DNA from 3 places in the Photobacterium sp. GB-72 genome. Region 1 is predicted to be linked to each of the others. Evidence: predicted binding sites of a transcription regulator. Region 1 holds the regulator's gene; each other region holds the start of a gene.
The links. Region 1 encodes PurR, which represses purine synthesis genes. Its sites were predicted from a motif close to TNANGNAAACGTTTNCNTNA; they were not measured.
Positions count from the first base shown of each region.

Region 1 (3,288 bases):
CCATTGGTCGGGTATTGCATAGTGCTTGGTTACAACAGGGAAGCCACGTTTTTTATAAACATAGGGTTCCAAGCCAGCTTGTTTGAATTCCTTTTCAGTTTCAGCATTTGCACGTAAGTGAAGTTTATCGTTCACAACTAATGCAAACATTGTATCACCAGAAAAAATGCCAAAACCGCCAAACATCGACCGTGATTTTATTGAACCAAAATGGTCAAATAATTTTAATGAATCTTTTAATATTGGTTTATCCATGCTTCTACTCGGTGAAAAAATATGAGTGTCACCTAAACATTAAGAGCGAGGAAATAGATTAATTAATCTACACATTGATACTGTCAATATATTGTTAAGTTTGTGTCATAATATTGTCGGTTCAATAATAATCCTTCGGTAACCCCGCTACCTTGAATTATTAACATAATTTTTAGGCCGGTGGTTTTGCGTCTTAATCTTTCAATTAATTTGCCAGTTCGTGACTATATAAAGTTATATTAAATAATACTTTTAATATTAAATCTAAGCTCTCAAAAATGTGATATTGGTTCAGGTATTTGTTCTTAGCTTATTTTAATAAGCTTTATAATTATAAATACTCATGATTGTTTTTTATAAGTAAAAAAAAAGCCAACAAGGTTAACTTATCGGCTTTTCCTTAACATAGAAAGATAAATTTTATTAGTTGAGATCTTTAACCGATTTTCTCTCAACAAGTTTAGGCGTCATTTCAAAGGTTTGACGCTCATGATTCTTGTCTTTCACACGCTCTAGCAAGATTTCGATGGCCTTTTTACCTAAACGACGTTTAGGCTGGTGGATAGTTGTTAGCGGTGGCGCAAAGTAGGGCGCAAGGTCAATGTTATCGTAGCCAATGATTGAGATATCATCAGGAACACGCAGACCTGCCTGTTCAAAGGTACTGATCAGAGCCATAGCCATAATGTCGTTAAAGCAGAAGATAGCAGTAGGGCGATCTTCCATTGCGATAAACTTATGAGCAGCTTCAACGGCTGACTCACACTCAAAGTCACCGTCAAGTAGCCAATTATCATTAACAGTGAGATCTGCTTCTTTCATCGCTTTACGGAAGCCCTTTAGGCGCTCTTGACAAGTAGACTTATCAACTTGTCCAGATAAACAGCCAATTTTCTTATGACCATTTTCAATAAGGTGCTTAGTCGCAATATAACCGCCGTTTTCAGCGTTATCTAGAATATTATCAGTATGTGGGCTTTCTGGGCCCCAGTCCATGATAACCATAGGAAGATCATTTTTACGCTCAAGTAAATCGAGCAGCATTTGATCCAGATCGCTGCACATAACCAATAGGCCATCAACACGCTTTTCAGAAAGCATACGTAAGTAATCACGTTGTTTTTCTAAGTTACCTTCGGTGTTACATAAGATCAGTGTGTAGCCTGCACCATAACAATATTCTTCAACACCATGCACAACTTCGGCAAAAAATGGGTTAGTCGATTTAGTGACTAACATGCCGATAGTACGTGTTGTATTACATTTTAAGCTTCGCGCTACTGCACTTGGGGCGTAGTTAAGTTCATCTACTGCAGCCAAAACTTTTTGTTGCGTTGCTTCTGCAACAAAGCGTGTTTTATTAATCACGTGCGACACTGTAGTAGTTGATACACCTGCCATACGTGCAACGTCTTTAATGGTTGCCATATTTATTCTTCTTATCATGGTCAGATTAGGATCTGACAAAGGTTTTTGATACCAAATTGATTAATTACGTAGTCTATGGCTTACGAGTTCACTCGCAGAGATGAAGATCCTTTAGTTATTAGCTACTTAATTATTCAATTTGATACCGAATTATAGGGTGTTGCAATTATCATGGATCATAAACAACTAAAGCCGCAGTAAAATGCGGCATTAGAAGATAGAAACTATTTTTACACTAATTACACATGTAATCGCTTGCGATCACATTTTACTGTGTGTTTTGCGTTGTGCAATCTTTCTATTCAACTTGATTGAATTAATTGATCATTAACCGTAAAAACTCGATGTTTGTCATGCTAATAGCTTCAATTTATTGTGTATATCTAGTCATTAATAGATAAAACGTTAAAAAACAGAATGATTGGCTGATAAAAGATAAGGAAAATCACCACTTGGATGAGTATGAACACTGACAGGCCAACCATATAAGGTATCTATTACTTCAGGAGTAAGAACTTGTGTTGGCGTGCCGTCGGCTTTTATTTCTCCTTCGTTAAGGAAAATCATCCGATCAGTGTATTGGGCTGCAAGGTTTAAATCGTGCAATACCACAATTACAGCGGCGCCTTGTATAGCCATATTTTGGGCAATTTGTAAGGTGTGGTGCTGGTGGGCGAGATCGAGTGCTGAGGTGGGTTCATCTAACATCAAGATACATTTATCACCGGCTTTACTGAGTTGTGTTAAAACCCGGGCAAGGTGTACACGCTGTTTTTCACCCCCCGATAAGGTGGGGTAGAGACGTTTAGCTAAATTGTTAATATCAACGTATTGCATGCTTGATGCTGTTGCATCTTTCAGTTCAGGCGAAGTGAGCTGCAATGGAATTGCGCCTAGCTCGACAACTTCTTTCGCGGTAAAGGCAAACGATAATGCGCTATGTTGTGGAAGGACACCTAAGTGACATGCCAATTCTTCCCGAGCCCAATTATTAAGCGGTTGATCAAAGAAAGAAACCGTGCCTGATTTTGGCGTAATCTCCCCACATAATACTTTTAACAGGGTACTTTTACCTGCACCGTTTGGCCCAAGTAATGCGGTGACTTCTCCTGCGTGAATATCAATATCAAGATGATTTAGCAGGACTTTATCACCGAATTGTAATGATAAGTCGCGAGCCTGAATAACACAGACTTTGTCGCTACTTGCTGTAAAATCGACCTTTGCTGAATGATTTAACGTCATGACATCTGACTCTTTTGATTAACTAATAAATAGATAAAGAAAGGCGCGCCTAACATGGCGGTGATGATCCCAACCGGCAGCTCTTGAGGCGAGAATGCGCTTCGAGCAATCATATCGGCAACCAAGAGGATTAAGCCGCCAAGTAAAGCCGAAATTGGCAATAAGGTTTTATGATTTGGACCTGTTAGCATTCTACCCACATGAGGAATAACCAAGCCAATAAAGCCAATCGGGCCACAAACGGCAACAGTCATACCCACTCCCGCAGCACATGTAATAATTAAATTACGTTTTAGTTTTTGCGTGTTAACCCCCATATGTCGAGCTTCAGCTTCGCCTAATAACAACGCGTTTAAATTA
Region 1 covers NZ_PYNV01000009.1:78,499-81,786, forward strand. The annotation lists gene C9J40_RS11715 (TfoX/Sxy family DNA transformation protein) at 1-255, opposite strand, end outside; cyclic di-GMP riboswitch class I at 390-480, opposite strand; gene purR (HTH-type transcriptional repressor PurR) at 679-1,683, opposite strand; gene C9J40_RS11725 (heme ABC transporter ATP-binding protein) at 2,089-2,928, opposite strand; gene C9J40_RS11730 (iron ABC transporter permease) at 2,925-3,288, opposite strand, start outside.

Region 2 (3,288 bases), on a different contig from region 1:
TGAAATCTAAAACTTAAAGAAAAATTATTTTTGCAAGGAACAATGCTGAAATAACCCAAACACTGATATTTACATCACGCCCCTTACCACTCATTGCTTTAACCGCAGCATAAGTGATAAAACCAAGGCCAATACCTTCAGCGATAGAATAAGTTAAAGGCATCAACAAACAAACCACAACAACCGGTGCAGCTTCTGTTAGATCACGCCAATCAATTGCCACTAACCCCGACATCATCAAAATCGCGACGTAGAATAATGCACCAGCCGTTGCGTAGGCAGGTACCATGCCAGCTAATGGAGCAAAAAATAGAGCGAGTAAGAATAATACACCAACCGTTACCGCAGTAAGACCAGTACGACCTCCGACTGCGACACCGGACACACTCTCGACAAAAGAAGTGGTATTCGATGTACCCAATAAGGCACCAACAGAGGTTGCTGTACTATCTGCAAGTAACGCGCGATTTAAGCGTGGCAACTTGCCATCTTCACCGATTAAGTTTGCTTTTGTCGCAACACCGACAAGCGTACCTGCGGTATCAAATAAATCGACAAACAAGAAAGCAAACACAATTGAAATCAGGCCAACTTCCATTGCCCCCGAAAAATCTAATTGCATAAAGGTTGGTGCAATGCTTGGTGGCATTGACATAATGCCGCCATAAGTCACTTCACCAAATGCAATACTCAACCCAGTAACAATTAATATTGCAATCAAGACTGCAGCTTTAAAGCCACGATGAACAAGCGCTATGGTTAGAAAAAAACCAAGTGCTGCCATCACAACAGGAAAACTGGTTAGATCGCCTACTTGTACTAACGTCGCAGGGTTATCTACGACAATGCCTGAACTCTGTAATGCAATGAAGGCAAGGAATAAACCTATACCTGCAGAAATTCCGGTTCGCAGCGCCATTGGTATGGAGTTAATGATCCATTCCCGTACTTTTAATAAACTTAACGCAATAAAACACAAACCTGATAAGAAAACAGCGGCTAACGCAACTTGCCATGTATACCCCATGCCTAGCACAACGGTATAAGTAAAGAAGGCATTTAAGCCCATGCCTGGTGCTTGTGCGACAGGATAGTTAGCAAAAAATCCCATCACAAAACAACCGATCATCGCTGCTAAACAGGTTGCAACAAATACTGCACCTTTATCCATTCCCGTACTGGATAGCATAGTAGGGTTTACAAAAATGATGTAAGCCATGGTCAGGAATGTTGTTAAGCCAGCAAGCAACTCCGTTCGCACAGTTGTGCCGTGTTCCTTTAGTTTAAATAACTTCTCAAGCATGTTTCTCTGTTCCTTGGAGATTGACACGTTAGTATTAAGCAAAAGAAAACGTTTGCGTTCTCAATTCGAGCGCGATTATAAACATCAGATCTATCAATTTCCAGAAAATATCGAGTAAATGCACAAAACTAAGACTAATAAATTTAATTTTGTTTTTTTGGCTTTTAAGAACAGATAATTAGCAATATAAAATCAATGCATTAGCTAAAATATGCCAAATTAATATATTTCATCTATTTTATATTTATGAGATCTTCAGCAATAAAACGTACTAAGGATCACATCGCGATGTGTGACTAACTTGTTATGACGATTTAAAGGTAAAAAAACGCCGCTTCAAAGCGAAGCGGCGGCGAATGTTGCAAATAATCGCTCACGATTATTTAGTATTCTCAAGTTAGGGGGTGAACAAGCTGTTCGGCTAACTAGTCAGCAACTAGATAACAAAATTCTTAGTAACCAAAGTAATTAGGGTAAGTAAAGTTACCTGTATATACAGAGCGGTTATTCCAAAAGTGTGTAATTGAATCAAAAATTTTCATTTTAAATCACCTTATAAATAAGTAATCCAAATTAACCACATAAATATTTATGCGCTTAATCCTTGGAGGGGAAAGACCATCGTGGTCGCACTTATCTCGGTTCCATGGAGGCGATATCTCGGGTTCATCCTGAACGTGTACAGTGTTTTCTCATACTTTTATGAGACTGTCTAAATCATAACCATTACGTAATTTACTTTCAAGCATTTCCTTTAACTTCGTCACACTTTTTACAAAAAAACATTGTTAAACCAATTTTGATGTAATTTTTTTTCAATTTTGATCGGTTAAATCTTGCTTTATGATCAAGAAAATAAATATAAGAAATAATTACGTAATCATCAGCTCAATGTATACAAGTCAAGCGCCGTTAATACTTATTCATTATCGTATTCGTGGTTTAAGATTTTACTTTTTTCTCTACCTCCACCGAAGTCTGAATGATATGCTAAAAAAAATGCGATGGAGTAAATCGCTACTTATATATGTCATTTGACGGCTAATAGCCTGACAAGTGTCACTGGACCAAAATTCTATAAAGGTAGGCTTCCGTGTCTGAAATCAGTCAACTATCTCCTCAAGCTGTATGGCAATTTTTCGATCAAATTTGTTCGATCCCTCATCCTTCTAAATATGAAGAACAATTAGCACAATTCATCATTGAGTTTGCTAAAAAAGAAGGCTTAGATGTTCGCCGTGATGAAACAGGTAACGTCATTATTAAAAAGCCAGCAACAGCAGGCATGGAAAACCGTAAAGGTGTGGTACTTCAAGCGCACATCGACATGGTTCCACAGAAAAATGAAGAAACCGTTCACGACTTCACAACAGATCCTATCCAACCTTTCATTGACGGTGAATGGGTAACGGCAAAAGGTACAACATTAGGTGCTGATAACGGTATGGGTATGGCAAGCTGTCTTGCGGTACTGGCTGCTAAAGATATCGAACATGGCCCATTAGAAGTACTACTTACTATTGATGAAGAAGCTGGCATGACCGGTGCTTTTGGTCTTAAAGAAGGTTGGTTAGAAGGTGACATTCTACTAAACACTGACTCTGAGCAAGAAGGCGAAGTCTACATGGGTTGTGCTGGCGGTGTAGACGGCGCAATCACACTTGATATAAAGCGTGAAGCAACACCAGCAGATCACCAAGCAATTAAATTAGTCCTAAAGGGCTTAAAAGGCGGTCACTCTGGTTGTGATATTCATACTGGCCGTGGCAACGCAAACAAATTACTGGCTCGCTTTTTAGTCTCTCATGCAGACGATCTTGCCTTACGTATTAACAACTTCACAGGCGGTAGCCTACGTAACGCAATTCCTCGTGAAGCGTCTGCGATTGTTACCCTACCAGCTAAACATGTTGATCAACTAAATACATTATTCGCTCATTACCAAACGCTACTAAGTGCTGAGCTTGGTCATGTAGAAACAGATA
Region 2 covers NZ_PYNV01000001.1:674,011-677,298, forward strand. The annotation lists gene C9J40_RS03045 (NCS2 family permease) at 14-1,303, opposite strand; gene C9J40_RS03050 (aminoacyl-histidine dipeptidase) at 2,397-3,288, shown strand, end outside.
Region 2: C9J40_RS03045 (NCS2 family permease) is a predicted target of PurR. The motif match lies at 1,344-1,363, and genes of this name have one in related genera.

Region 3 (3,288 bases), on a different contig from region 1:
CTCTTATCAAATCCCCATTGATTGAGATCATCAAAGAATAGACCGCCTATACCGCGGGTTTCATTACGGTGCGGTAAGAAGAAGTATTTATCACACCATGCTTTGTGCTGTTGATAAACATCATCACCAAACGGCGCACACAACTGTTTAGCTGTATCATGCCAGTGTTGGCAATCTTCTTCGAAAGGATAGAACGGGGTAAGATCAAAGCCACCACCAAACCACCAAACCGGAGCTTCACCATCTTTTTCTGCGATAAAGAAGCGAACATTGGCATGAGAGGTTGGCACATAAGGGTTGCGAGGGTGAATAACCAATGAGACGCCCATCGCTTCAAAACGACGACCGGCTAATTCTGGGCGATGTGCTGTTGCAGAAGCTGGCATTTCAGCACCATAAACATGAGAAAAATTCACACCTGCTTGCTCGAAGATTTCGCCATCACGTAATACACGACTACGACCACCGCCACCTTCTTCACGCTGCCATTGGTCTTGTTCAAATACGACGGTTGTTTCTTGTTGCTCTAATGCTTGGCAAATACGATCTTGTAAATCCAACAAAAAGGCTTTAACTGCACTTTTATCTACTTGGCTATCCATACTCTTTATCCCTTACCCTTGACGGAAGATATTGCCATTAAGCGCATCACGTATCTCGGAAGGATTGGTACGTCCGCCTGTTTCACCTTGCAAGATTGCAGCTAAACAATGCCCTAACTGTTGTTCAACCTCTTGCGCTGTTCGACCTGGCTCTTGGCCTGTTAAATTTGCGCTGGTTGAGGTAATAGGTTTACCAAACTCCAAACATAAGCGTTGCACGAGTGGATGATCACTCACACGTACCGCAATCGTAGTAAATTGCCCCGTTAAAAACGAGGGAATATTAGGCTTAGTCGGCATTACCCAAGTCACAGGCCCTGGCCATGTTGCCATCACGGTTTGCTTTTGTTGTTCGGTCAATTGGTTTTCATCAATATATGACAGCAGCTGATCGTAATTCGCCGCGATCAAAATTAAGCCCTTTTCCACTGGGCGTTGTTTGATCGCTAATAGTTTTTCAACCGCTTCTTGATTATCCGGATCACAGCCGACACCAAACACCGCTTCGGTTGGGTACCCGATCACTTCACCTTGCTTTAAAGCTGCGACGACTTGAGCAAAATTCTCCACAGTATCCTCATTATTTGTTCAGCAAATATTGTTGTTTTACTTTCTCAATTTCATTCTACCTACTCCTTAGTCACAACTCCATGCTCGGTTATAAGACAGTCAATATTCATGACGCAAACGTTTTCCTTTGAGCTAAATCACCGTATAATGCAGCCATCAACACGATGTTAAGTTATGACCTGAAGGAGAATGAGATGAAAGTTGGAATTATCATGGGTTCAAAATCTGATTGGCCAACCATGCAACATGCGGCTGAGATGCTTGATCGTTTCAATGTTCCTTATGAGACAAAGGTCGTTTCGGCTCACCGCACGCCACATTTACTAGCCGAATACGCTGAAAGTGCACAAGAGCGTGGCATTAAAGTGATCATCGCAGGTGCTGGCGGTGCAGCTCACTTACCGGGGATGACAGCGGCTTTCACTAGCGTGCCTGTATTAGGCGTACCAGTGCAATCACGTGCATTAAAAGGAATGGATTCATTGCTTTCTATCGTTCAAATGCCGAAAGGTATTGCTGTTGGTACCTTAGCAATTGGTGATGCAGGGGCTGCCAATGCAGGTCTCTTGGCCGCACAAATTATCGGCACTCAAAATGAGCAAGTACTGGCCGCTATTGATGCTTTCCGCAAAGAGCAAACAGAAACGGTATTAAGCAACCCAAATCCAGCAGAGGATGCATAATGAATAATGTGCTAGTCCTTGGTGCTGGCCAACTTGCCCGTATGATGGCACTGGCTGGCGCTCCTCTTAACATCAATGTGATCGCTTATGATGTAGAGAGTGATAAAGTGGTTCATCCTCTTACCCAACAAGCAATGTCGAACTCGCTCGTTGAAGCGATTAATGACGTTGATGCGATTACTGCCGAGTTTGAACATATTCCTCACGATATTTTAGATATTTGTGCTGCCAGCGAGAAGTTCTTCCCAACGCCAGAAGCAATCAAAGCCGGTGGCGATCGTCGTCTAGAAAAAGCGTTATTAGATAATGCTGGCGTGCGCAATGCTAAATACCATGAAATCACTGAACGTGCAGATCTTCTTACTGCAATTGAAAAAATCGGGTTACCGCTGGTGTTAAAAAGTGCATTAGGTGGCTACGACGGTAAAGGGCAGTGGCGCTTAAAAGAAAGCGCACAGATTGATGATATTTGGCCTGAAATGGCGCAATGTATTGCTGATTCTCCTAATCAGGCTATTGTTGCTGAGCAATTTATTCCTTTTCAACGCGAAGTATCATTGATTGGTGCCCGTAATCGCAGTGGTGATATTCAGGTATTTAACTTAACTGAGAATGTCCATACTGATGGCGTACTAAGTTTATCAACTGCGATTGTGGGTGACTCACCACTGCAAGCGCAAGCCGATAACATGTTCCGTGCCGTCGCTAATAGCCTTGATTATGTCGGCGTGTTAGCTATCGAGTTTTTCGATCTCGATGGCGAACTACTGGTAAACGAAATCGCACCACGGGTTCATAACTCAGGTCACTGGACACAGCAAGGTGCAGAAACATGTCAGTTTGAAAACCACTTACGCGCGGTATGTGATTTTCCTCTTGGTAGTACTCAACTCATTCGTCCAAGTGCGATGATCAATATCTTAGGTTTAGATAGCATTCCTGATGCGGTTTATGCCCAAGAAGGTTGCCATGTACACTGGTACGGTAAAGAAAAACGAGCAGGGCGTAAAATGGGGCACATTAACGTGTGTGCTGATACACCAGAGCAATTGCAGTATCGTTTGATCATGTTATCAAGCTTGCTGGATGAGAAGGATTTCCCCGCACTGCCGCGTTAATATTTACTCCAATTTAAAAAGCCTGCGTCTGAGCAGGCTTTTTTTATGCTGTTTTATCAACACTATCAGGATCTTGATAAGCATGGCACTTTCTATCTGCACATTGCAGTTTCACACCACTGGCTAATTTCTTTTCAATTAGCAAACCAAAGCCACATTGTTGGCACGTACCGACAACGGGTTTGTTATTCACAGCAAAGCGACAGCTTGGATACTGATCACAGGCATAAAACACTTTGCCATAACGGGATTTACGCTCAGTTAAATGGCCTTTATGACATTCAGGACATCCAACATCGGTATTCTCTGCTTTCT
Region 3 covers NZ_PYNV01000020.1:72,633-75,920, reverse strand. The annotation lists gene hemF (oxygen-dependent coproporphyrinogen oxidase) at 1-602, opposite strand, end outside; gene C9J40_RS18595 (L-threonylcarbamoyladenylate synthase) at 615-1,172, opposite strand; gene purE (5-(carboxyamino)imidazole ribonucleotide mutase) at 1,367-1,855, shown strand; gene C9J40_RS18585 (5-(carboxyamino)imidazole ribonucleotide synthase) at 1,855-2,973, shown strand; gene C9J40_RS18580 (topoisomerase DNA-binding C4 zinc finger domain-containing protein) at 3,017-3,288, opposite strand, start outside.
Region 3: purE (5-(carboxyamino)imidazole ribonucleotide mutase) is a predicted target of PurR. The motif match lies at 1,282-1,301, and genes of this name have one in related genera.